DNA from 3 places in the Bacillus xiamenensis genome. Region 2 is predicted to be linked to each of the others. Evidence: a T-box and tRNA genes for the amino acid it is inferred to sense, from the RefSeq annotation. Region 2 holds a T-box; the other regions hold tRNA genes.
The links. A T-box is a leader RNA that pairs with one kind of tRNA and senses whether it is charged. The one in region 2 lies ahead of serS (serine--tRNA ligase), so its partner is inferred to be a tRNA-Ser.
Positions count from the first base shown of each region.

Region 1: it encodes a tRNA-Ser, which carries the amino acid that the T-box ahead of serS (serine--tRNA ligase) is inferred to sense. The anticodon was not compared.
Region 3: it encodes a tRNA-Ser, which carries the amino acid that the T-box ahead of serS (serine--tRNA ligase) is inferred to sense. The anticodon was not compared.

Region 1 is NZ_CP017786.1:2,630,046-2,637,102, forward strand. It holds rRNA gene BK049_RS13305 (23S ribosomal RNA) at 1-1,055, shown strand, start outside; rRNA gene rrf (5S ribosomal RNA) at 1,116-1,231, shown strand; tRNA gene BK049_RS13315 (tRNA-Val) at 1,753-1,828, shown strand; tRNA gene BK049_RS13320 (tRNA-Thr) at 1,862-1,937, shown strand; tRNA gene BK049_RS13325 (tRNA-Lys) at 1,975-2,050, shown strand; tRNA gene BK049_RS13330 (tRNA-Leu) at 2,058-2,140, shown strand; tRNA gene BK049_RS13335 (tRNA-Gly) at 2,171-2,242, shown strand; tRNA gene BK049_RS13340 (tRNA-Leu) at 2,255-2,340, shown strand; tRNA gene BK049_RS13345 (tRNA-Arg) at 2,352-2,428, shown strand; tRNA gene BK049_RS13350 (tRNA-Pro) at 2,436-2,512, shown strand; tRNA gene BK049_RS13355 (tRNA-Ala) at 2,522-2,594, shown strand; tRNA gene BK049_RS13360 (tRNA-Met) at 2,621-2,694, shown strand; tRNA gene BK049_RS13365 (tRNA-Ile) at 2,699-2,775, shown strand; tRNA gene BK049_RS13370 (tRNA-Ser) at 2,783-2,875, shown strand; tRNA gene BK049_RS13375 (tRNA-Met) at 2,898-2,974, shown strand; tRNA gene BK049_RS13380 (tRNA-Asp) at 2,998-3,074, shown strand; tRNA gene BK049_RS13385 (tRNA-Phe) at 3,092-3,164, shown strand; tRNA gene BK049_RS13390 (tRNA-His) at 3,192-3,267, shown strand; tRNA gene BK049_RS13395 (tRNA-Gly) at 3,279-3,352, shown strand; tRNA gene BK049_RS13400 (tRNA-Ile) at 3,369-3,445, shown strand; tRNA gene BK049_RS13405 (tRNA-Asn) at 3,452-3,526, shown strand; tRNA gene BK049_RS13410 (tRNA-Ser) at 3,530-3,620, shown strand; tRNA gene BK049_RS13415 (tRNA-Glu) at 3,628-3,699, shown strand; gene BK049_RS13420 (TspO/MBR family protein) at 3,903-4,379, opposite strand; gene BK049_RS13425 (TraR/DksA C4-type zinc finger protein) at 4,466-5,200, opposite strand; gene BK049_RS13430 (1,4-dihydroxy-2-naphthoate polyprenyltransferase) at 5,318-6,256, opposite strand; gene BK049_RS13435 (isochorismate synthase) at 6,639-7,057, shown strand, end outside.
Region 2 is NZ_CP017786.1:1,619,493-1,626,549, reverse strand. It holds gene BK049_RS08225 (D-alanyl-D-alanine carboxypeptidase family protein) at 1-465, shown strand, start outside; partial or broken gene BK049_RS08215 (IS3 family transposase) at 572-1,733, shown strand; gene pdxR (MocR-like pyridoxine biosynthesis transcription factor PdxR) at 1,799-3,277, opposite strand; gene pdxS (pyridoxal 5'-phosphate synthase lyase subunit PdxS) at 3,524-4,408, shown strand; gene pdxT (pyridoxal 5'-phosphate synthase glutaminase subunit PdxT) at 4,429-5,019, shown strand; T-box leader at 5,073-5,289, shown strand; gene serS (serine--tRNA ligase) at 5,339-6,613, shown strand.
Region 3 is NZ_CP017786.1:754,698-761,754, reverse strand. It holds rRNA gene BK049_RS03860 (23S ribosomal RNA) at 1-2,045, shown strand, start outside; rRNA gene rrf (5S ribosomal RNA) at 2,154-2,269, shown strand; tRNA gene BK049_RS03850 (tRNA-Asn) at 2,279-2,353, shown strand; tRNA gene BK049_RS03845 (tRNA-Ser) at 2,358-2,448, shown strand; tRNA gene BK049_RS03840 (tRNA-Glu) at 2,468-2,542, shown strand; tRNA gene BK049_RS03835 (tRNA-Val) at 2,574-2,649, shown strand; tRNA gene BK049_RS03830 (tRNA-Met) at 2,665-2,741, shown strand; tRNA gene BK049_RS03825 (tRNA-Asp) at 2,791-2,867, shown strand; tRNA gene BK049_RS03820 (tRNA-Phe) at 2,887-2,962, shown strand; tRNA gene BK049_RS03815 (tRNA-Thr) at 2,969-3,041, shown strand; tRNA gene BK049_RS03810 (tRNA-Tyr) at 3,057-3,141, shown strand; tRNA gene BK049_RS03805 (tRNA-Trp) at 3,155-3,228, shown strand; tRNA gene BK049_RS03800 (tRNA-His) at 3,253-3,328, shown strand; tRNA gene BK049_RS03795 (tRNA-Gln) at 3,338-3,409, shown strand; tRNA gene BK049_RS03790 (tRNA-Gly) at 3,417-3,491, shown strand; tRNA gene BK049_RS03785 (tRNA-Cys) at 3,497-3,567, shown strand; tRNA gene BK049_RS03780 (tRNA-Leu) at 3,582-3,670, shown strand; tRNA gene BK049_RS03775 (tRNA-Leu) at 3,708-3,789, shown strand; partial or broken gene BK049_RS03770 (phosphotransferase) at 4,302-5,095, shown strand; partial or broken gene BK049_RS03765 (hypothetical protein) at 5,166-5,870, shown strand; gene BK049_RS03760 (histidine phosphatase family protein) at 5,907-6,455, opposite strand; gene BK049_RS03755 (hypothetical protein) at 6,534-6,725, opposite strand; gene BK049_RS03750 (hypothetical protein) at 6,868-7,057, opposite strand, start outside.

The DNA.
Region 1 (7,057 bases), 1.0 Mb from region 2:
GGAAGGTTAAGAGGAGCGCTTAGCGTAAGCGAAGGTGCGAATTGAAGCCCCAGTAAACGGCGGCCGTAACTATAACGGTCCTAAGGTAGCGAAATTCCTTGTCGGGTAAGTTCCGACCCGCACGAAAGGCGCAACGATCTGGGCACTGTCTCAACGAGAGACTCGGTGAAATTATAGTACCTGTGAAGATGCAGGTTACCCGCGACAGGACGGAAAGACCCCGTGGAGCTTTACTGCAGCCTGATATTGAATGTTGGTACAGCTTGTACAGGATAGGTAGGAGCCTTGGAAACCGGAGCGCTAGCTTCGGTGGAGGCATCGGTGGGATACTACCCTGGCTGTATTGACCTTCTAACCCGCTGCCCTTATCGGGCAGGGAGACAGTGTCAGGTGGGCAGTTTGACTGGGGCGGTCGCCTCCTAAAATGTAACGGAGGCGCCCAAAGGTTCCCTCAGAATGGTTGGAAATCATTCGCAGAGTGTAAAGGCACAAGGGAGCTTGACTGCGAGACCTACAAGTCGAGCAGGGACGAAAGTCGGGCTTAGTGATCCGGTGGTTCCGCATGGAAGGGCCATCGCTCAACGGATAAAAGCTACCCCGGGGATAACAGGCTTATCTCCCCCAAGAGTCCACATCGACGGGGAGGTTTGGCACCTCGATGTCGGCTCATCGCATCCTGGGGCTGTAGTCGGTCCCAAGGGTTGGGCTGTTCGCCCATTAAAGCGGTACGCGAGCTGGGTTCAGAACGTCGTGAGACAGTTCGGTCCCTATCCGTCGCGGGCGCAGGAAATTTGAGAGGAGCTGTCCTTAGTACGAGAGGACCGGGATGGACGCACCGCTGGTGTACCAGTTGTTCTGCCAAGGGCATCGCTGGGTAGCTATGTGCGGACGGGATAAGTGCTGAAAGCATCTAAGCATGAAGCCCCCCTCAAGATGAGATTTCCCATTCCGCAAGGAAGTAAGATCCCTGAAAGATGATCAGGTTGATAGGTCTGAGGTGGAAGCGTGGTGACACGTGGAGCTGACAGATACTAATAGATCGAGGACTTAACCTATATTTAATGTGAAGCATGAACGTTGTTATCTAGTTTTGAGAGAACATTCTCTCCATCAGGTTTGGTGGCGATAGCGAAGAGGTCACACCCGTTCCCATACCGAACACGGAAGTTAAGCTCTTCAGCGCCGATGGTAGTTGGGGGTTTCCCCCTGTGAGAGTAGGACGCCGCCAAGCTTTTCTAAGGATCAGTTCCATTTGGAACTGGTCTTTTTTGTACTTGTTTGACAAGAAAGCTACTTGATTCATATGTTTTATGAATGATTTCATTTCTATACGATTTACTACAAGAGTGTCAGGTGTCTAAAAGCAAGAAGAAAGCCTGGTAAGCATGTTTTTGAACCTCTGACTATGAAAAAAGCAATAGAATAGTAGAGTAGGGTGTATAAGTCTATTTTTTTGAAATAAATAGACAGTGTATCTATCTGCTAAATCTAAGGAATATCTATATCATTAAAGTATAAAGATGATAGGTTGCTCATATTTTGAAGGAATTGCATGTATTTAAAGAGAATATAGAGGAGAGAAGTATAGCTGTTAAACGTTGAATTGAAGCAGTTTTGACAGGGTGAATTAATATCATTTGTTAAAAGAAATACGTAATGAAAAATGAGATAAAATTTTTTTAATATAGCCTTTACAAATGTGTGAAACCTGTATATAATAATCTTTGTCGGATCGAGAGATTCCTACATAGTGGAGGATTAGCTCAGCTGGGAGAGCATCTGCCTTACAAGCAGAGGGTCGGCGGTTCGAGCCCGTCATCCTCCACCATATTTATTCTTACATAATGTTAGGATAGATAAAGCCGGTGTAGCTCAACTGGTAGAGCAACTGACTTGTAATCAGTAGGTTGGGGGTTCAAGTCCTCTTGCCGGCACCACTTTCATATGGTAAGATAGACAAGTCGCTTTAAAAGCGAGCCATTAGCTCAGTTGGTAGAGCATCTGACTTTTAATCAGAGGGTCGAAGGTTCGAGTCCTTCATGGCTCACCATGTTCATGCGGGTGTGGCGGAATTGGCAGACGCGCTAGACTTAGGATCTAGTGTCTTTATGACGTGGGGGTTCAAGTCCCTTCACCCGCATAGCCAAATAACATAAAGAAATCCTGTAATGCGGAAGTAGTTCAGTGGTAGAACACCACCTTGCCAAGGTGGGGGTCGCGGGTTCGAATCCCGTCTTCCGCTTATACCATCCACGCCGGGGTGGTGGAATTGGCAGACACACAGGACTTAAAATCCTGCGGTAGGTGACTACCGTGCCGGTTCAAGTCCGGCCCTCGGCATTATGAAATAAGCGCCCGTAGCTCAATTGGATAGAGCGTTTGACTACGGATCAAAAGGTTAGGGGTTCGACTCCTCTCGGGCGCGCCATTAAGATCGGGAAGTAGCTCAGCTTGGTAGAGCACTTGGTTTGGGACCAAGGGGTCGCAGGTTCGAATCCTGTCTTCCCGACCATCTTTTTATGGGGCCTTAGCTCAGCTGGGAGAGCGCCTGCCTTGCACGCAGGAGGTCAGCGGTTCGATCCCGCTAGGCTCCACTTTCTAAAAAAAATATTTTGATCATGGCGGTGTAGCTCAGCTGGCTAGAGCGTACGGTTCATACCCGTGAGGTCGGGGGTTCGATCCCCTCCGCCGCTATAAAGGACCTTTAGCTCAGTTGGTTAGAGCAGACGGCTCATAACCGTCCGGTCGTAGGTTCGAGTCCTACAAGGTCCACCATCTATACGGAGGAATACCCAAGTCCGGCTGAAGGGATCGGTCTTGAAAACCGACAGGGGTGTCAAAGCCCGCGGGGGTTCGAATCCCTCTTCCTCCGCCATATTTTTAAGAAACCATATCATCGCGGGGTGGAGCAGTTCGGTAGCTCGTCGGGCTCATAACCCGAAGGTCGCAGGTTCAAATCCTGCCCCCGCAACCAAATTTTATTCTTATGTCTATAATGGTCCGGTAGTTCAGTTGGTTAGAATGCCTGCCTGTCACGCAGGAGGTCGCGGGTTCGAGTCCCGTCCGGACCGCCATTTTTAAATGAATACATGGCTCGGTAGCTCAGTTGGTAGAGCAACGGACTGAAAATCCGTGTGTCGGCGGTTCGATTCCGTCCCGAGCCACTTTTACAAATAAATATTGACAGTATGGCGGTTGTGGCGAAGTGGTTAACGCACCAGATTGTGGCTCTGGCACTCGTGGGTTCGATTCCCATCAATCGCCCCATACATATTTTTGCGGGTGTAGTTTAGTGGTAAAACCTCAGCCTTCCAAGCTGATGTCGTGGGTTCGATTCCCATCACCCGCTCCATTTGTATATCGTTCATGGGCCTGTAGCTCAGCTGGTTAGAGCGCACGCCTGATAAGCGTGAGGTCGGTGGTTCGAGTCCACTCAGGCCCACCATGACCTTCCGCAGTAGCTCAGTGGTAGAGCTATCGGCTGTTAACCGATCGGTCGTAGGTTCGAATCCTACCTGCGGAGCCAAATGGAGAAGTACTCAAGTGGCTGAAGAGGCGCCCCTGCTAAGGGTGTAGGTCGCGCGAGCGGCGCGAGGGTTCAAATCCCTCCTTCTCCGCCATTTTTATGGCCCGTTGGTCAAGCGGTTAAGACACCGCCCTTTCACGGCGGTAACACGGGTTCGAATCCCGTACGGGTCATTTTTAAAAGAGATCTTGTGATAGATCTCTTTTTTATTTTAGCCCTTTGTCTTCTTTTCAGCGTGAACTGAAAACCTTTGCAGTCTAGGAAGGACAAGTACCGGCGCGGAGCGAATGTAACATTCGTGAGCACCGGCACGCAGGACTGACAAAGAATGCGAGGGTTTGTCTACACGCTGAAAGACCGCTCTATCGGTCTTTTTCTACATATTCATGGAGTAGATCGTATAAGACAAGTATGTCGCAAAGAATCCCCATAAAACATAAGGAATCAATAAAATTGGAACGATTTTGCTTAGTTTTCGTGAAACGATCACCAGTGCAAGTGCTGTCAGTGCAACAAGCAGGCAGTCAATTGTAGCGGCGAACAAATCCTTTTGTGTAAATTGAAAAAAACTAAAGGCCTGATTGAAAACGTAATTTAAAAGAAAGAGTATCCAGAAGGGGAAAGTGATTTTCTGAAATCCATACTTTCCATATATCATTGCAGCAGATAATGAAATGAGGGCGAATAAGACAGCCCAAACTGCTCCTATCACACCACCACTAGGTGTCCATTCAGGTTTATTTAATGCATCATACCATTCTCTGTCAATGGGGAACAGGAACCCTGCAATAGAAAATAATGCGTATGTAATAAAGAAGACGATAACCGCCCAAATGATACTTTTTTTTGCCATCAAGAATCTCCTCCCAATCTATTCATTCTTCAATTTATTTCCCAATTATTACATGATATAAACATATAGCCCCCAATATGAGGGGACTAATGCTTTTTTTCGGTATAAGGATCTTCTTCGTACGGCTTCAAGTCACCAAACATCGTCATGACGCCTTCTTCATCTAATGCTTCTTCATAGGCTTCATGTGCTTTATTCGGGTATACCTTGCTTGCTTTGCCTTCAATATCAGCAGATGCGAATCCTTCATAGGCTTCCACATCATCTTCATCTTCTGATTGTGTATACACATCATCGTATGTCAGTGGTGGAAATTCCATATCGGACGGAGTATCAGAGTTGCCATAGCGTTCTAGATCCTGATAGGCATCCTCTCCATCGTAGGCGGCACTTTGTTCATTTTCGAATTGCCCTGATGGCGGATTTAATAAATCCTCCTCAATCGGACGGTTTTGTGAAACAGTTTGTTCTTTTGAATGTTCTGTGCATGTGACGGCTGAAGGAAGGGCTTCTAAACGTTCTTTAGGAATAGGAGCGCCACATACCTTACATAGACCATAAGAGCCGTCATCCATTGCTTGAAGTGCTTCGTTGATATCTGACAGATGTTCATGTTCCAAACTGTTTAAGGCAATGTCTTTTCCTCTCTCAAATAGTTCTGTCCCTTGATCACCTGGGTGGTTATCATAGGCTGACAGTTCACCGACTGCATCATAAGGAAATGATACGTTCTGTTCATCGTCATGGCTTTTGGCTTCAATTTCTTGTTTATCCTCAAGAAGGCGCTGCTTCAAATGTTGTAATTCGTCTTTTGACAACAAAGCGATCATCCTTTCATATCAAACATATTGTTAGTATGAGCAATTTTGTATGTAAGACTTGTTCCAATTTGAAGCAATTTCTCATTAAAAAACGCCTGCGGCTGCAGGCGTTTGATGTTATGCGAGATAGTATTGTAAGATCAATGCGATCGTTAACAAGAAACCAAAAAATGTATTGGTTTGTGCTGTCGACTTCATGGCATTCATTAATTCAATCGGTTTTTCTTTTTGCTTAAATTCTTTAATGGCTGTATAAGCTTTTGGCACACTGAGTAAAACAAGAAGACTCCAAAGGCCAACGATATCTGTGAAGATATAAACAAAAATGAGTACATATGATATCAAAAACATGGAAAGAAGAATGTTGACTGCAGCTTTACGTCCAGCCAGGATAGCAAGTGTTTTTCGTCCATTTTCCTTATCACCGTCTAAATCGCGGATATTGTTCGACAGCAAGATGGCACCAACTAAAATGGAGATTGGTAATGAAATGAGCACAGCTTTTGATGTCAGTGTTCCTGTTTGGATATAGAAACTAATTAAAATGATGCCTAACCCCATAAAAGCACCTGACACAAGTTCTCCAAATGGTGTATAAGCAATTGGTACAGGGCCGCCGGTATAAAAATAACCTGCTGCCATACAAATCAGTCCTATGAGTGCAATCCACCAGCTAGACATCATGCAAATATACACCCCAAGTAATAAAGAAAGCGCGAATAATGCATAAGCGAGGCCTAAGACTGTTTTTGGCTTTACACCGTTTCTAACAATTGCTCCGCCGATGCCGACAGATTCCTCATTGTCTAATCCGCGAACATAATCAAAGTACTCATTAAACATGTTCGTTGCAATTTGGATAAACATCGATGCAAATAGCATCGCTAAAAATAGCCCAACATGTATTTGACCACTAGGAAGTGCGAGAACAGTTCCTAACGTAACGGGAATAAATGCCGCTGTTAATGTATGCGGTCGTAGTAAATTCCACCAAATCCGCCAGTTCTTATCAGGCTTCATTGGTGAAAGCTGATCTGATATCGATTGATGCTGCATAAAATATACTCCTTTAAATAAGAAAATACGTACACGTCCAAATTCCAGTTTAGCAAAGTTCAAAAAGGTGTCAATATATTGATGCGATGAAACCTGAAAAAGATGTTTGCTAATCGTTCCCATATAGAGAGAAAGCTTGAACTTAGAACAGGTCTTACCATTTTTCGTTAGATGTTCTCGTTTCAATGAGCGGGAGCGAAAAAAACTTGAAAGCGTGATATAATAAGGATTCGAGGTTTTAAAAGCTGTTTTCTTTACTAAGTTCATCTGTTAAGGTTTATAATAGAAAAGCAGGTCATTCGACATACTCGAATGTTCATGTATTTTTTACATGATGGTTTTATTTTTATATGTTATTTCATGGATTTTGGAGGAATGTATCATGGTGACAACAGTGCAACGTACTTTCCGGCAGGAAGCGCTTGCGACATTAGAAGAAGCGAATAACGTCAACCATGCTGTTTTGATAAGCTACTCCAGAAGAGTTGACGATCTGGATCCTCTTGCCTTTTTCCAAAGCGGTGAAGCGGATTTTTTAGGTGAGCGGTTTTTTTGGTCTGATCCAGAAAGCCAAATGATATTTTCTGGACTGGGCAGAGCGGCCGTCATTAAATCATCAGAGCAAGGCAAAGAACGATTCGATATCGTTCATCAAGAATGGGAACAATTGAAGCAGCACATGTTCCATTTTCATGATGAGAAGGAGTTAAAGCAAGCGGCAGTTGGCCCGCTTTTATTTGGAGGGTTTTCATTTGATCCATATGAAGAGAAGGCGCGTCACTGGGAAGCATTTGGCGAGGC
Region 2 (7,057 bases):
AATCTTCATACAGCTCGTTTCGACGTGGCGAAAAAACTGTTCGACTATGCTTTTAAAAACTTTACGATGAAAGAAATGTACAAAAAAGGTCAACAGATCAAAGGACATGAAAACATCGAAGTCGATAAAGGGAAAGATAAAGAAGTGCCCGTTGTCACGAAAGAAGCTTTCTCTGTGCCAGTCAAAAATGGAGACGAGAAGAGCTATAAAGCAAAAGTGAATTTTGATCAAAAGAACTTAGAAGCTCCTATTAAAAAAGGAACGAAAGTTGGCATGCTGACGACTTCTTATTCTGGTGATGAGAAGGACTACGGCTATTTGAATAGAGACCAATCAGGTGTCGAGCTTGTGACGAAAACAGGCGATGAAAAAGCAAACTGGTTTATCCTTGCAATGCGCGGTGTAGGTGGATTTTTCGCCGGCATTTGGGGCGGAATCGTTGACACAGTAAAAGGTTGGTTCTAATAAAAAACTGCTCTCATGCATTAGACTAACCTAGTCAAATGGGACATAAAAAAACACCCTTCAAGTGGTACACTTAAACTAAGTGCTAATTTGGAGGGTATTTTTTATGAAAAAAAACAGATATTCAGCTGAAATAAAATGGGCGGTTGTAAAAGATAAATTAAGCGGACAGTTTACCAATCAACAAATTATGGATAAATATCATATAAAGAATGTATCTCAGATTAAAACATGGATGAAGTGGTATCGAGGAAATCAGCTACATCGATTCGATCAGCCAATTGGAAAACAATATAGCTTTGGGCATGGACCTGACAATGTATCCAAAGAGGAAAAAGTGAATAGGCAGATTGAACACCTTAAGATGGAGAATGACATTCTAAAAAAGTATTTGGAGATCGTAGAGGAGTTGAAAAGGGAGTAGCCTTGTGTTTGATCGAGGGATTACGGAAGAACTATACAGTAACGTCTGTCTTAAGTATTTTGCAGATCGCCAGATCGACCTATTATCGTTGGGTACCCGAAGGAATATGTAAAAAATCACAAGTGGAGAAGGCTGTTATTTCCTTATGCACCGAAACGTCGTTCCGGTACGGCCACCGTAAAATCCGAAAGCTGCTTCAGTGTCATATGATATCAAACGAAACCGAAATACTGTACAGCGCATCATGCAAAAATACCATCTTCAATGTCGTGTGAAGCGTAAAAGGAAATGGAAATCACAAGGGGAATCTGTCGTCATTGCCCCAAATATATTAAATCGAAACTTCACTGCAATACATCCGAATTTAAAATGGGTAACAGATATTACTTATATTCAGTATGGACCGAGAACGCTCTACCTCTCGACCATTATGGATTTGTACAACAACGAAGTTGTTGCCTATACCCTAGATGATCACCAACAGACATCACTCATATTGGACACATTGAGGGCAGCTTTAGAGAAAAGGAATTTGCCTAAAGGTGTACTTGTACATTCAGATCAAGGGAGTGTATACAGTTCGTATGCATATCAAAAGGAGCTGGGGGCAAGGAACCTCACAAGCAGTATGTCTAGGCGAGGTAACTGTTGGGATAACGCAGTGATTGAATCATTCCATTCTAGCTTAAAATCAGAGGAATTTATGTTTACTAAATTCAACTCTATATCAGAAAAAGATGTCAGGCAACGAGTCGACTGTTACATCAAATATGATAATGAAGAGCGTATCCAAGAAAAATTAGGCTACCACGCACCAAAAACATTTGGTAGCATGTCAGCCTAATAAGGGTGTTTTATTTGTGTCTCATTCTGCTATGTCAGTCTACATGGAGGGCAGTTTTTTTTATATTAAAAGAAAAGGGACTTTTTGTGGTTATGAGGTGTGGACAAGGCTTGCTGAAAAATACCACATAGCTTTTCCACCCCTTCAGTCAGTGCCTTTTCATTCACATATGAAAAGCTGAGGCGGATATAATTCTGTTTTGGTTCCCCAGGATAGCAGACAGAGCCTGGCAGGAAGGTAATTTGCTTCTTTCGTGCCTCATGTAACAGTGCACGTGTATCGACCCAGGAAGGAAAGCTGAGCCACAAATTGAGCCCGCCCTGAGGAATTTGCCAAGTGACGTCCTTTGGCGCATGCTTCGTTAAAACATCCATCATTAAATCACGTCTGACCTTCAAGGCTGTTCTTAATTTTTTTGTATGATCAATCATTTTCTTCGATGTGAGAAACGGTAAAATGGCCTTCTGTGTGAGAAGTGGACTGCCTAAATCATTATTGGCCTTTGCAGCAAGTAAACGGTTAAATATAGAACCTGACGCTGTAATAATTCCAATTCTGCACCCTGGAGCCAATGTCTTACTTAAGCCTCTTAAATAAATGACATGTCCATCGTGATCCAGACTTTTAATAGGAGCCGGCGGCTTTTTCTCAAAATAAAGTTCACGGTAGGGATCATCTTCTACGATAAGACAATCGATGCTTTGTGCCAATAAGAGAAGCTGTTTTCTTCGTTTCATGGACATACTGGCGCCTGTTGGACTGTGAAAAGTAGGAATTGTATAGATGAGCTTCGGTTTATATTTATCACAAATGCTTTGCAGCTGCTTCATGTTCATTCCTTCATGATCTACAGGAACTGTAATGATTCTTGCCCCTCTGCCCATAAAGACGTCAATCGCGCCTGGATAGGTTGGTGCCTCCATGACGACGACATCGTCCGGTCCGATGAACGTCCGGGCCACTAAATCAAGCCCTTGCTGAGAACCACTCGTCACAAGAATATTGTCAGGAGTAGAAGGCACATCTAATTTTTCTAAAAAAGATTGAATGACCTGACGAAGCTGAAGATCACCTTGTATTTCCCCGTATTTCGACATAATTTGAGGATGGCGTGCCAGTACATGCTGCATTTCTTTTTCTAGATAACGGTTAGGTAAAAGACCAGGATCAATCATAGAGGAAGAAAGGTTAATGGCTTCTTCTACATAGTGATACTGAGCGAATTGAGACCTTGGTAAATAATCTGGAATCGACAATTGCCAATCGAAAGAAGTAGATGGTGGAACAGGGGTGTCTGTGTGCTCTTGCAGTTCATCTACAAATGTTCCTTTCCCTTGTACAGTCGTTAAATATCCGTCGTCCTTAAGGCGTGTATATGCCTTTGCTGCCGTGACAAGACTCACATTGAGCTGTTTTGCTAAATCACGTACAGTTGGCAGCTTATCCCCTTGCTGAAGAAGTCCAGATTGAATGTGATCAATAATGGAAAAGTAAATCTGATTTGAAAGAGATGTATCTGAGTGTCGATGGATATCAATATGCATGAGAATCCTCCAATGAGTGCAAAATTGTTATACATTGTGTTGGATTGTTATAGTTGCATTATAGCATGTAAATCACACTTAAAAGAGAAAATGATACCTTTATAGCTGTAAAACCTTGATATATAAAGGTTTATCCTTTTTTATCAGCTAATTGAATTGTTATACTATTCTCTTTATTGTTATACTACCTCGCTTGTATGATAAAGATGTTGAATCAATCGAATAGACAAATGGGAGGAAACAATTGTGAGCAATAAGGGAACTGAACGAGTAAAACGTGGAATGGCAGAAATGCAAAAGGGTGGCGTCATTATGGATGTCGTCAATGCTGAGCAGGCAAAAATCGCAGAAGAAGCAGGTGCAGTGGCAGTGATGGCGCTAGAACGAGTGCCAGCTGATATCCGTGCAGCAGGCGGTGTTGCCCGTATGGCAGACCCAAGAATCGTGGAAGAAGTGCAGAATGCAGTAACGATTCCAGTCATGGCAAAAGCACGTATCGGCCACATCGTGGAGGCTCGTGTTCTTGAAGCACTTGGTGTCGATTATATTGATGAAAGTGAAGTGCTAACGCCCGCAGATGAGGAATTCCATTTAAATAAGAAGGAATACACAGTACCTTTCGTATGTGGATGTCGTGATTTAGGCGAAGCAACCCGCCGTATTGCAGAAGGCGCATCCATGTTGCGTACAAAAGGTGAACCAGGAACAGGAAACATTGTAGAAGCTGTACGTCATTTGAGAAAGGTCAACGCTCAAATTCGAAAAGTAGCGGCGATGAGTGAAGATGAACTGATGACTGAAGCAAAGAATCTGGGAGCACCTTATGAATTATTGCTTCAGATTAAAAAAGACGGCAAGCTGCCAGTCGTGAACTTTGCAGCTGGAGGCGTTGCGACACCAGCTGATGCGGCGTTAATGATGCAGCTAGGGGCAGATGGTGTATTTGTCGGATCAGGAATTTTTAAATCAGAAAATCCTGCTAAATTCGCAAAAGCGATTGTAGAAGCAACGACTCATTTCACAGATTATCGTCTCATTGCAGAACTGTCTAAAGAGCTGGGAACAGCTATGAAAGGAATTGAAATTTCAAATCTACTGCCAGAAGAACGTATGCAAGAACGTGGCTGGTAAGTAAGGGAGCGCAAACGAACATGCTAACAATTGGTGTACTAGGGCTTCAAGGAGCGGTGAGAGAGCATATTCAATCGATTGAAGCTTGTGGCGCAGCGGGAAAGGTCATCAAACGAGTAGAGGAGCTAGAAACTGTTGACGGTCTGATTATCCCTGGTGGAGAAAGTACGACGATGAGAAGACTCATGGATACGTACCAATTTATTGAACCGATCAAAGCGTTCGCAGCTCAAGGGAAACCGATTTTTGGGACATGTGCTGGTTTGATTATGCTTGCAAAACATATAGAAGATCGAGAAGATGCTCATCTTGGACTGTTAAATGTATCTGTTGCTCGTAATTCGTTTGGCAGACAGGTAGACAGCTTTGAAGCAGATGTAGAAGTGAAAGGGCTGGATGCACCGTTTACAGGGGTGTTCATCCGTGCGCCTCATATTATCAGCGCAGATGACAGCGTAGAGATCATGGCTAAGTACGATGGCAGGATTGTAATGGCGAAAGAAAACAATATTTTAGGTTGCTCTTTTCATCCAGAGCTGACAGACGACCACCGGTTAACACTGCTGTTTGTTGAGATGGTGAAGTCCTACAAAACGAAGCAAGCTGTATAAAACGGTTGAAAAGAGATAAAACTTATAGTACATTAAAATCACAATCAAAGATCGAAAAAGCGTTGACGGGAAATAGTAAGAAGCCCCTCTTTCTCAGAGAGCCGATGGTTGGTGTGAATCGGTGAAAGATGCATTCTGAATCCATCCTTGAGCGAAATGCTGAAACACGAGAAGTAAGCATTTACGGTGATGCCGTTACAGAGGAAAGAGGAAAGCATGCTTTTGCATGTTTTCAATCAGGGTGGCAACGCGAGAGCTCTCGTCCCTTTCATGGGATGAGGGCTCTTTTTATTTTTCGATAAAAAAAGGAGTGTAACACATGCTGGATATTAAACAACTGCGCACGGACTTTGATCAAATCAAAGAAAAATTAGCACACCGAGGCGAAGATTTGGCGGATTTTGATAAATTTGGTGAGCTGGATCAAAAAAGAAGAGAATTAATCGGTAAAACAGAAGAATTGAAGAGCCGAAGAAATGAAGTATCACAGCAAGTGGCTGTTCTAAAAAGAGAAAAGAAAGACGCCGATCACATTATTCAAGAAATGCGCGAGGTAGGCGATGAGATTAAGAAGCTGGATGATGAATTAAGAACAGTAGAGGAAAGCCTGAAAACCATCCTGTTCTCCATTCCAAATATCCCTCATGACTCTGTACCAGTTGGTGAAACAGAAGACGACAACATTGAAGTGAGAAAATGGGGCGAACAGCCAGCATTTTCATTTGAGCCAAAGCCGCATTGGGACGTAGCAGATGAGCTAAATATTTTGGATTTTGAACGAGCAGGAAAAGTGACAGGAAGCCGCTTTGTTTTTTATAAAGGGCTAGGCGCACGTTTAGAGCGTGCACTTTATAACTTTATGCTCGATTTACATGTGGATGAGTTTGGTTTTACTGAAGTACTTCCACCTTACATGGTCAACAGAGCAAGCATGACGGGGACTGGACAGCTTCCAAAATTTGAAGAGGATGCTTTTAAAATTCGGGAAGAAGATTATTTCCTCATTCCAACGGCTGAAGTGCCAATTACCAACATGCACCGTGACGAAATCCTTGAAGGGGATCAGCTACCAATCAATTATGCAGCATTCAGTGCTTGCTTTAGATCTGAAGCTGGATCTGCCGGCAGAGATACACGCGGACTCATTCGTCAGCATCAATTCAACAAAGTAGAGCTCGTGAAATTTGTCAGACCAGAAGAGTCTTATGAAGAATTAGAAAAACTAACAAATCAGGCAGAAAAAGTTCTTCAATTATTGAACCTGCCATACCGTGTCATGAGCATGTGTACGGGAGACTTAGGTTTCACAGCTGCGAAGAAATACGACATCGAAGTATGGATTCCGAGCCAGAATACGTATCGTGAAATTTCTTCTTGCAGTAATTTCGAAGCGTTCCAAGCAAGACGAGCAAATATTCGTTTCCGCCCAGAACCTAAAGCAAAGCCAGAACACGTCCACACATTAAATGGATCTGGTTTAGCGGTAGGAAGAACAGTGGCAGCCATTTTAGAAAACTACCAACAAGAGGATGGAACAGTGATTATTCCTGAAGTACTACGTCCTTATATGGGTAATAAAGATGTGATCAAATAAGATGCCGCCTTGGCATCTTATTCTTTTTACCTAAACTTCTACAGCTTTTATAAAATAAGCCGATAAAAAGACTAAAAGCTTCTAGGAAAGAAGGAATAATCTTGAATAGGCTTGACTATTATGTTGAAATGGCACATTTACTCAGAAAAGTTCTAGATGACAGTATCCTTTTCGGCATCTCTGATACAGAAAAGGTGCTTTGTTATTACCCGTCGAGTACAGTAGATTTTGGCATTAAAGCCGGGGACCCATTGAACCCAGAAGACCAAAACGTGGCGACAACATTAAGTGGACAAGAATACGACGGTTATTTACCGGAGTCTTTATATGGCTATGAAATTGCTGTAAAAGGTTATCCTATTTTTGATGAAGATAAAAAGGTGATTGGTTCTTTTTTAGTGGCTTTTTCACATCATCGTGAAAAGCAATTAAGCGGCTATATGG
Region 3 (7,057 bases), 860 kb from region 2:
CAAGGTAAGAGTCTCGGAGGTAGAGCACTGATTGGACTAGGGGCCCCTACCGGGTTACCGAATTCAGTCAAACTCCGAATGCCGATGACTTATCCTTGGGAGTCAGACTGCGAGTGATAAGATCCGTAGTCGAAAGGGAAACAGCCCAGACCGCCAGCTAAGGTCCCAAAGTATACGTTAAGTGGAAAAGGATGTGGAGTTGCTTAGACAACCAGGATGTTGGCTTAGAAGCAGCCACCATTTAAAGAGTGCGTAATAGCTCACTGGTCGAGTGACTCTGCGCCGAAAATGTACCGGGGCTAAACGTATCACCGAAGCTGCGGACTGTTCTTACGAACAGTGGTAGGAGAGCGTTCTAAGGGCTGTGAAGCCAGACCGGAAGGACTGGTGGAGCGCTTAGAAGTGAGAATGCCGGTATGAGTAGCGAAAGACGGGTGAGAATCCCGTCCACCGAATGCCTAAGGTTTCCTGAGGAAGGCTCGTCCGCTCAGGGTTAGTCGGGACCTAAGCCGAGGCCGAAAGGCGTAGGCGATGGACAACAGGTTGATATTCCTGTACCACCTCCTCACCATTTGAGCAATGGGGGGACGCAGGAGGATAGGGTAAGCGCGGTAATGGATATCCGCGTCCAAGCAGTTAGGCTGGGAAATAGGCAAATCCGTTTCCCGTGAAGGCTGAGCTGTGATGGCGAGCGAAATATAGTAGCGAAGTTCCTGATTCCACACTGCCAAGAAAAGCCTCTAGCGAGGTGAGAGGTGCCCGTACCGCAAACCGACACAGGTAGGCGAGGAGAGAATCCTAAGGTGATCGAGAGAACTCTCGTTAAGGAACTCGGCAAAATGACCCCGTAACTTCGGGAGAAGGGGTGCTTCTTAGGGTGTTAAAGCCCCGAGAAGCCGCAGTGAATAGGCCCAGGCGACTGTTTAGCAAAAACACAGGTCTCTGCGAAGCCGTAAGGCGAAGTATAGGGGCTGACGCCTGCCCGGTGCTGGAAGGTTAAGAGGAGCGCTTAGCGTAAGCGAAGGTGCGAATTGAAGCCCCAGTAAACGGCGGCCGTAACTATAACGGTCCTAAGGTAGCGAAATTCCTTGTCGGGTAAGTTCCGACCCGCACGAAAGGCGCAACGATCTGGGCACTGTCTCAACGAGAGACTCGGTGAAATTATAGTACCTGTGAAGATGCAGGTTACCCGCGACAGGACGGAAAGACCCCGTGGAGCTTTACTGCAGCCTGATATTGAATGTTGGTACAGCTTGTACAGGATAGGTAGGAGCCTTGGAAACCGGAGCGCTAGCTTCGGTGGAGGCATCGGTGGGATACTACCCTGGCTGTATTGACCTTCTAACCCGCTGCCCTTATCGGGCAGGGAGACAGTGTCAGGTGGGCAGTTTGACTGGGGCGGTCGCCTCCTAAAATGTAACGGAGGCGCCCAAAGGTTCCCTCAGAATGGTTGGAAATCATTCGCAGAGTGTAAAGGCACAAGGGAGCTTGACTGCGAGACCTACAAGTCGAGCAGGGACGAAAGTCGGGCTTAGTGATCCGGTGGTTCCGCATGGAAGGGCCATCGCTCAACGGATAAAAGCTACCCCGGGGATAACAGGCTTATCTCCCCCAAGAGTCCACATCGACGGGGAGGTTTGGCACCTCGATGTCGGCTCATCGCATCCTGGGGCTGTAGTCGGTCCCAAGGGTTGGGCTGTTCGCCCATTAAAGCGGTACGCGAGCTGGGTTCAGAACGTCGTGAGACAGTTCGGTCCCTATCCGTCGCGGGCGCAGGAAATTTGAGAGGAGCTGTCCTTAGTACGAGAGGACCGGGATGGACGCACCGCTGGTGTACCAGTTGTTCTGCCAAGGGCATCGCTGGGTAGCTATGTGCGGACGGGATAAGTGCTGAAAGCATCTAAGCATGAAGCCCCCCTCAAGATGAGATTTCCCATTCCGCAAGGAAGTAAGATCCCTGAAAGATGATCAGGTTGATAGGTCTGAGGTGGAAGCGTGGTGACACGTGGAGCTGACAGATACTAATAGATCGAGGACTTAACCTATATTTAATGTGAAGCATGAACATTGTTATCTAGTTTTGAGAGAACATTTTTTAAATATCTCTTGATTTATTTTCAATACATAGTATAATATCTTTTGTCACTAAATTGTCTGGTGATGATGGCGAAGAGGTCACACCCGTTCCCATACCGAACACGGAAGTTAAGCTCTTCAGCGCCGATGGTAGTTGGGGGTTTCCCCCTGTGAGAGTAGGACATCGCCAGGCTTTCTTCATTCCGCAGTAGCTCAGTGGTAGAGCTATCGGCTGTTAACCGATCGGTCGTAGGTTCGAATCCTACCTGCGGAGCCAATTTGGAGAGCTGTCCGAGTGGCCGAAGGAGCACGATTGGAAATCGTGTAGGCGGTAACCCCGTCTCAAGGGTTCGAATCCCTTGCTCTCCGCCACAAGATACATATAATAGAGGGCCCGTTGGTCAAGCGGTTAAGACACCGCCCTTTCACGGCGGTAACACGGGTTCGAATCCCGTACGGGTCACCATTTTTATAGAATACATACCAGCATTTTATTCGGAGGATTAGCTCAGCTGGGAGAGCATCTGCCTTACAAGCAGAGGGTCGGCGGTTCGAGCCCGTCATCCTCCACCATATCTCTTATATCGTCGCGGGGTGGAGCAGTTCGGTAGCTCGTCGGGCTCATAACCCGAAGGTCGCAGGTTCAAATCCTGCCCCCGCAACCAAAATTTTTTGTTTATGAATTAGGGAGTACTCATTGAGTGCAGTCAAAATGGTCCGGTAGTTCAGTTGGTTAGAATGCCTGCCTGTCACGCAGGAGGTCGCGGGTTCGAGTCCCGTCCGGACCGCCATTTTTTTAAAAGAATACTTGGCTCGGTAGCTCAGTTGGTAGAGCAACGGACTGAAAATCCGTGTGTCGGCGGTTCGATTCCGTCCCGAGCCACCACTATTTGCCGGTGTAGCTCAATTGGTAGAGCAACTGACTTGTAATCAGTAGGTTGGGGGTTCAAGTCCTCTTGCCGGCACTGTTTTTCAAATGTGGAGGGGTAGCGAAGTGGCTAAACGCGGCGGACTGTAAATCCGCTCCCTCCGGGTTCGGCGGTTCGAATCCGCCCCCCTCCACCATTTTTATTTTCATAGGGGCATAGTTTAACGGTAGAACAGAGGTCTCCAAAACCTCCGGTGTGGGTTCGATTCCTACTGCCCCTGCCAATTATATGATTCATAACATCTATGGCGGTTGTGGCGAAGTGGTTAACGCACCAGATTGTGGCTCTGGCACTCGTGGGTTCGATTCCCATCAATCGCCCCATTTTATTATTGGGCTATAGCCAAGCGGTAAGGCAACGGACTTTGACTCCGTCATGCGTTGGTTCGAATCCAGCTAGCCCAGTTGATATGCGGAAGTAGTTCAGTGGTAGAACACCACCTTGCCAAGGTGGGGGTCGCGGGTTCGAATCCCGTCTTCCGCTCCAATAATGGCGGCATAGCCAAGTGGTAAGGCAGAGGTCTGCAAAACCTTTATCCCCGGTTCAAATCCGGGTGTCGCCTTTTTTGAAAAGACTGCCGGGGTGGTGGAATTGGCAGACACACAGGACTTAAAATCCTGCGGTAGGTGACTACCGTGCCGGTTCAAGTCCGGCCCTCGGCACCATTGTTTTTTTATATAAGTTGCGCTCTTTAATGATCATGCCGGTGTGGCGGAATTGGCAGACGCGCACGACTCAAAATCGTGTTCCTCACGGAGTGCCGGTTCGACCCCGGCCACCGGTATCTATAATCGGTAATTGAATGAATGTACCGTCAATCTAATGCTTCTCCATTGTGGAGAGGCATTTTTTTGTGTTTTAAATTTGCTTTGGTGTTTGCACAGGCAGCATGTAACATCATTCCTAAGAACAGATCATGAGTTTGAATCATCTATCGTCATAGTGAATTGTATTTCATTCTTGAATATTTCAGATAAACAGAAGATCCGTATCCCTTTCTAGAAAGCAAAGTGTTGAAAACTCCTTTAGTTGATCCATCCCATTTGATAATATAAAATTAGCGATCTAAAGAAAGGGCAACTTAATACCCTTGACATGGTTTACAAAATGAAAAGTTATACAGTCCTTCGTTTTAAGTATTCGATTACTTTTCTGTGTAAATCATTCAAGGGATACAGGGATGCATGCTGTGGACAATTATATTCCCTTTGCTAAGCAGGGCCCTTTAGATAGCTGCTTTTATGTATAGGGAAAACTCCACCTCTGGCTGGTATCCCGTCTTTAGGGGGATTTTTAATGAAAAATCAATATAACAATGAAGAATTACTGACAGGCGGGAATGTCTCAAACGTCTATCGTTCGGGAGATACGGTTAGACGGGAATTAAAGCCAGGCAATAGCAACATACACAAATTATTAAAGCATTTGGAGAAAAAGAATTTCAATTATGCCCCAAAGTATTTAGGTATTGATGATGAAGGGAGAGAGATACTCTCTTTTATCGAAGGGGAGGCCGGCAATGATCCTGTAAAAGGCTATATGTGTTCTCATGATGTTTTAAAAGAAATAGCGAAAATGCTAAGACTCTACCACGATGCTGTAAGTGACTTTCCAATATCAGATGATTGGGAACGAATGGACAATACACCTAACCAAACAGAGGTGGTGTGCCATAATGATTTTGCCCTGTACAACATTATTTTTAATCATGGAAAACCTGTAGGAATCATTGATTTTGATGTTGCGGCTCCTGGTCCAAGACTTTGGGATATCGCTTATACACTTTACACTTGTGTCCCTCTTAGTAGATTCATTCGCACCGAGACTGGTAAGCTGGTTCAATATCATTCATTAGAACATGCAGATCCTATAAAATATAGGATTCAATTGTTTTTCGAATCCTATGGTGAGAAAATGGGAGAAAGTTTTTTGGATATGGTGTTGCTGCGCTTAGAGGGGTTATGTAAATACATGAAAGAAAAGCACATGAAGGGGACATAGCTTTTCAGAAAATGATCGCTGAAGGGCATCTTGAACACTATCAAAAGGACATGGAATTCATTCAGGCGCACGGAAAAGAATGGATTTAAGAGCAACCATTTTTTCATGGAGGGTTTGTCTTAGGATTAAATTGAATGTAAAAAAGGCGGCGTTATTCTATTGCAATCTACTACTATATTACGGGTCATCATTCAAGACGAGAGGTCAACACATGATCCGCATTTTAGACAGTACTGTGTACAAAAAGAGCAAGGGCTGCGTAAAGAGGCGCTAAAAGTCCTTGATTCCTTTATTGAAGAAATGAAGAAGAACGATTTTGAAACACAGCGTGTCTTTGTGGAGTGGGGTGTTTGAGTGGATTGAACAGTTTGAGGATGGTCACCATTTGCTTGTGTATCCGTTGGTGAATGGAATTACCCAGCCTGTTCTTCAAAAATGGGTGGATATTGATCCATTGGATGTGAGACCGTATCGCTGGCAAGGTCTGTTTGTGCACCAAGGAGAAGCACTGCCTTATTTATTGAAGGCGGTAGAGCTTGGAGGCGGTGAGGAGCAGCGTGTGATTGTTCAGATTTGTGAAACCTATGTATCGGCGTTGTGGTATTCGTTTCACCATATACATGAAGATCTTTATTTAAGTACCTTTGAGATGGATCAAGAGCGAATTCAGGGCATTCAGGATGTCGTGATGCTGTTACAAGATGAAAGGACACGTACCTATTATCAAAAACAAGCAGATTACTATACGCAGCTTTTATCAGACTGGATTAAATTTCAGCAAACGGAGACAAACAATTTTAGGAATGGTGTGCTGAGCGAGAGAAGTCGTATGAATGGGTGGAGACTTTTTATTATCGCCAATAGATATGATGGATAAACGACAGAAGGTTTCTGTCGTTTTTATATGTCGAGCCATATGCGCTTTATTTCTAAATGATCTGGTCGAAAGTATTTTAGGACATAGACATCTGGGTTGCTGAGTGTTTTCCATTCATTGAATCCTATGTCCGGATCAGCATATTTGAGGAGCAGGCTCATGATATTGCCATGTGTGACAAAGAGGGTATGATCTTCTCCTCTTTTTATTTGTTCGTCAAGAGCCTCTACGATCCGGTTCATGGCTTCCTGCCTGGATTCTCCGCCTTCATACGCGATGGTTAAATCCATAAAAGTGAGCTTTAGCTTTTCATACCAATCGTCCATTGACTTGCTGCTTAACACACGTTCAGAGAGACGCTCATCCGTTTTTATCTTAAGCTGTTTTGCATGGGCAAGAGGCTGGATGGTTTGGATCGCCCGTTTATAAGGACTTGAGATGATCTGATTGAGTTGTATGCTCGAAAAGAACTCGGCGAGTGTGTGTGATTGTGCGATGCCCTGCGGTGTTAAAGCTGCGTTTTTGGATTGTCCATCTGCTTGGCAGTGTCTGACGATATAATAGGTTTTCATGGGATTACACCTTTCATTGAGTAAATAGAGGATAAAAAAATCATCCAGTTTTGGATGAGCATTCACGAAAGTCTAGGTTCATTTGTTTGTATCTGTTTCTTTATAGGGATCAGTGAGCTTGGAGGTCAGGTCTAAATTGAATAAAAAATCATCTAAGGTGTCTGTACCAAAGGGAAGGGTGGAAAAGTTAATTGGGATACAGTCTTCTTGCGTTTCTGAAGTGATCGGTTGTTTGGGCTGCTTTTTTCTCCAGTTCTTAAACAAGCGCATGTATGGCCCCCTTTTCTAAGAAAAAGATGGATTTATACATAATATACGGGGAGAGTTGTCCGAGCGTCAATTGTTTTCTTCAAATGGGTCTATTCAATTTATACGAAAGAAGCCACAGGCAAGTGCGGCTCTTTATGAATATTTACATAGCATGACGTAATGCTTGCAGTAATTTACGTTCGCACCTTAAGTTGTATCGCTTTTTATGGAGTTTCTCCGTTTTAAACCTGCCAATGGCATGGCGAACATCTTGGTGATAAATGATCAGCTCTCTACTTGTTTGCTCATTTAATAACGCTTGAAACCAGCTATATTGTTTCAGATGTACTGCG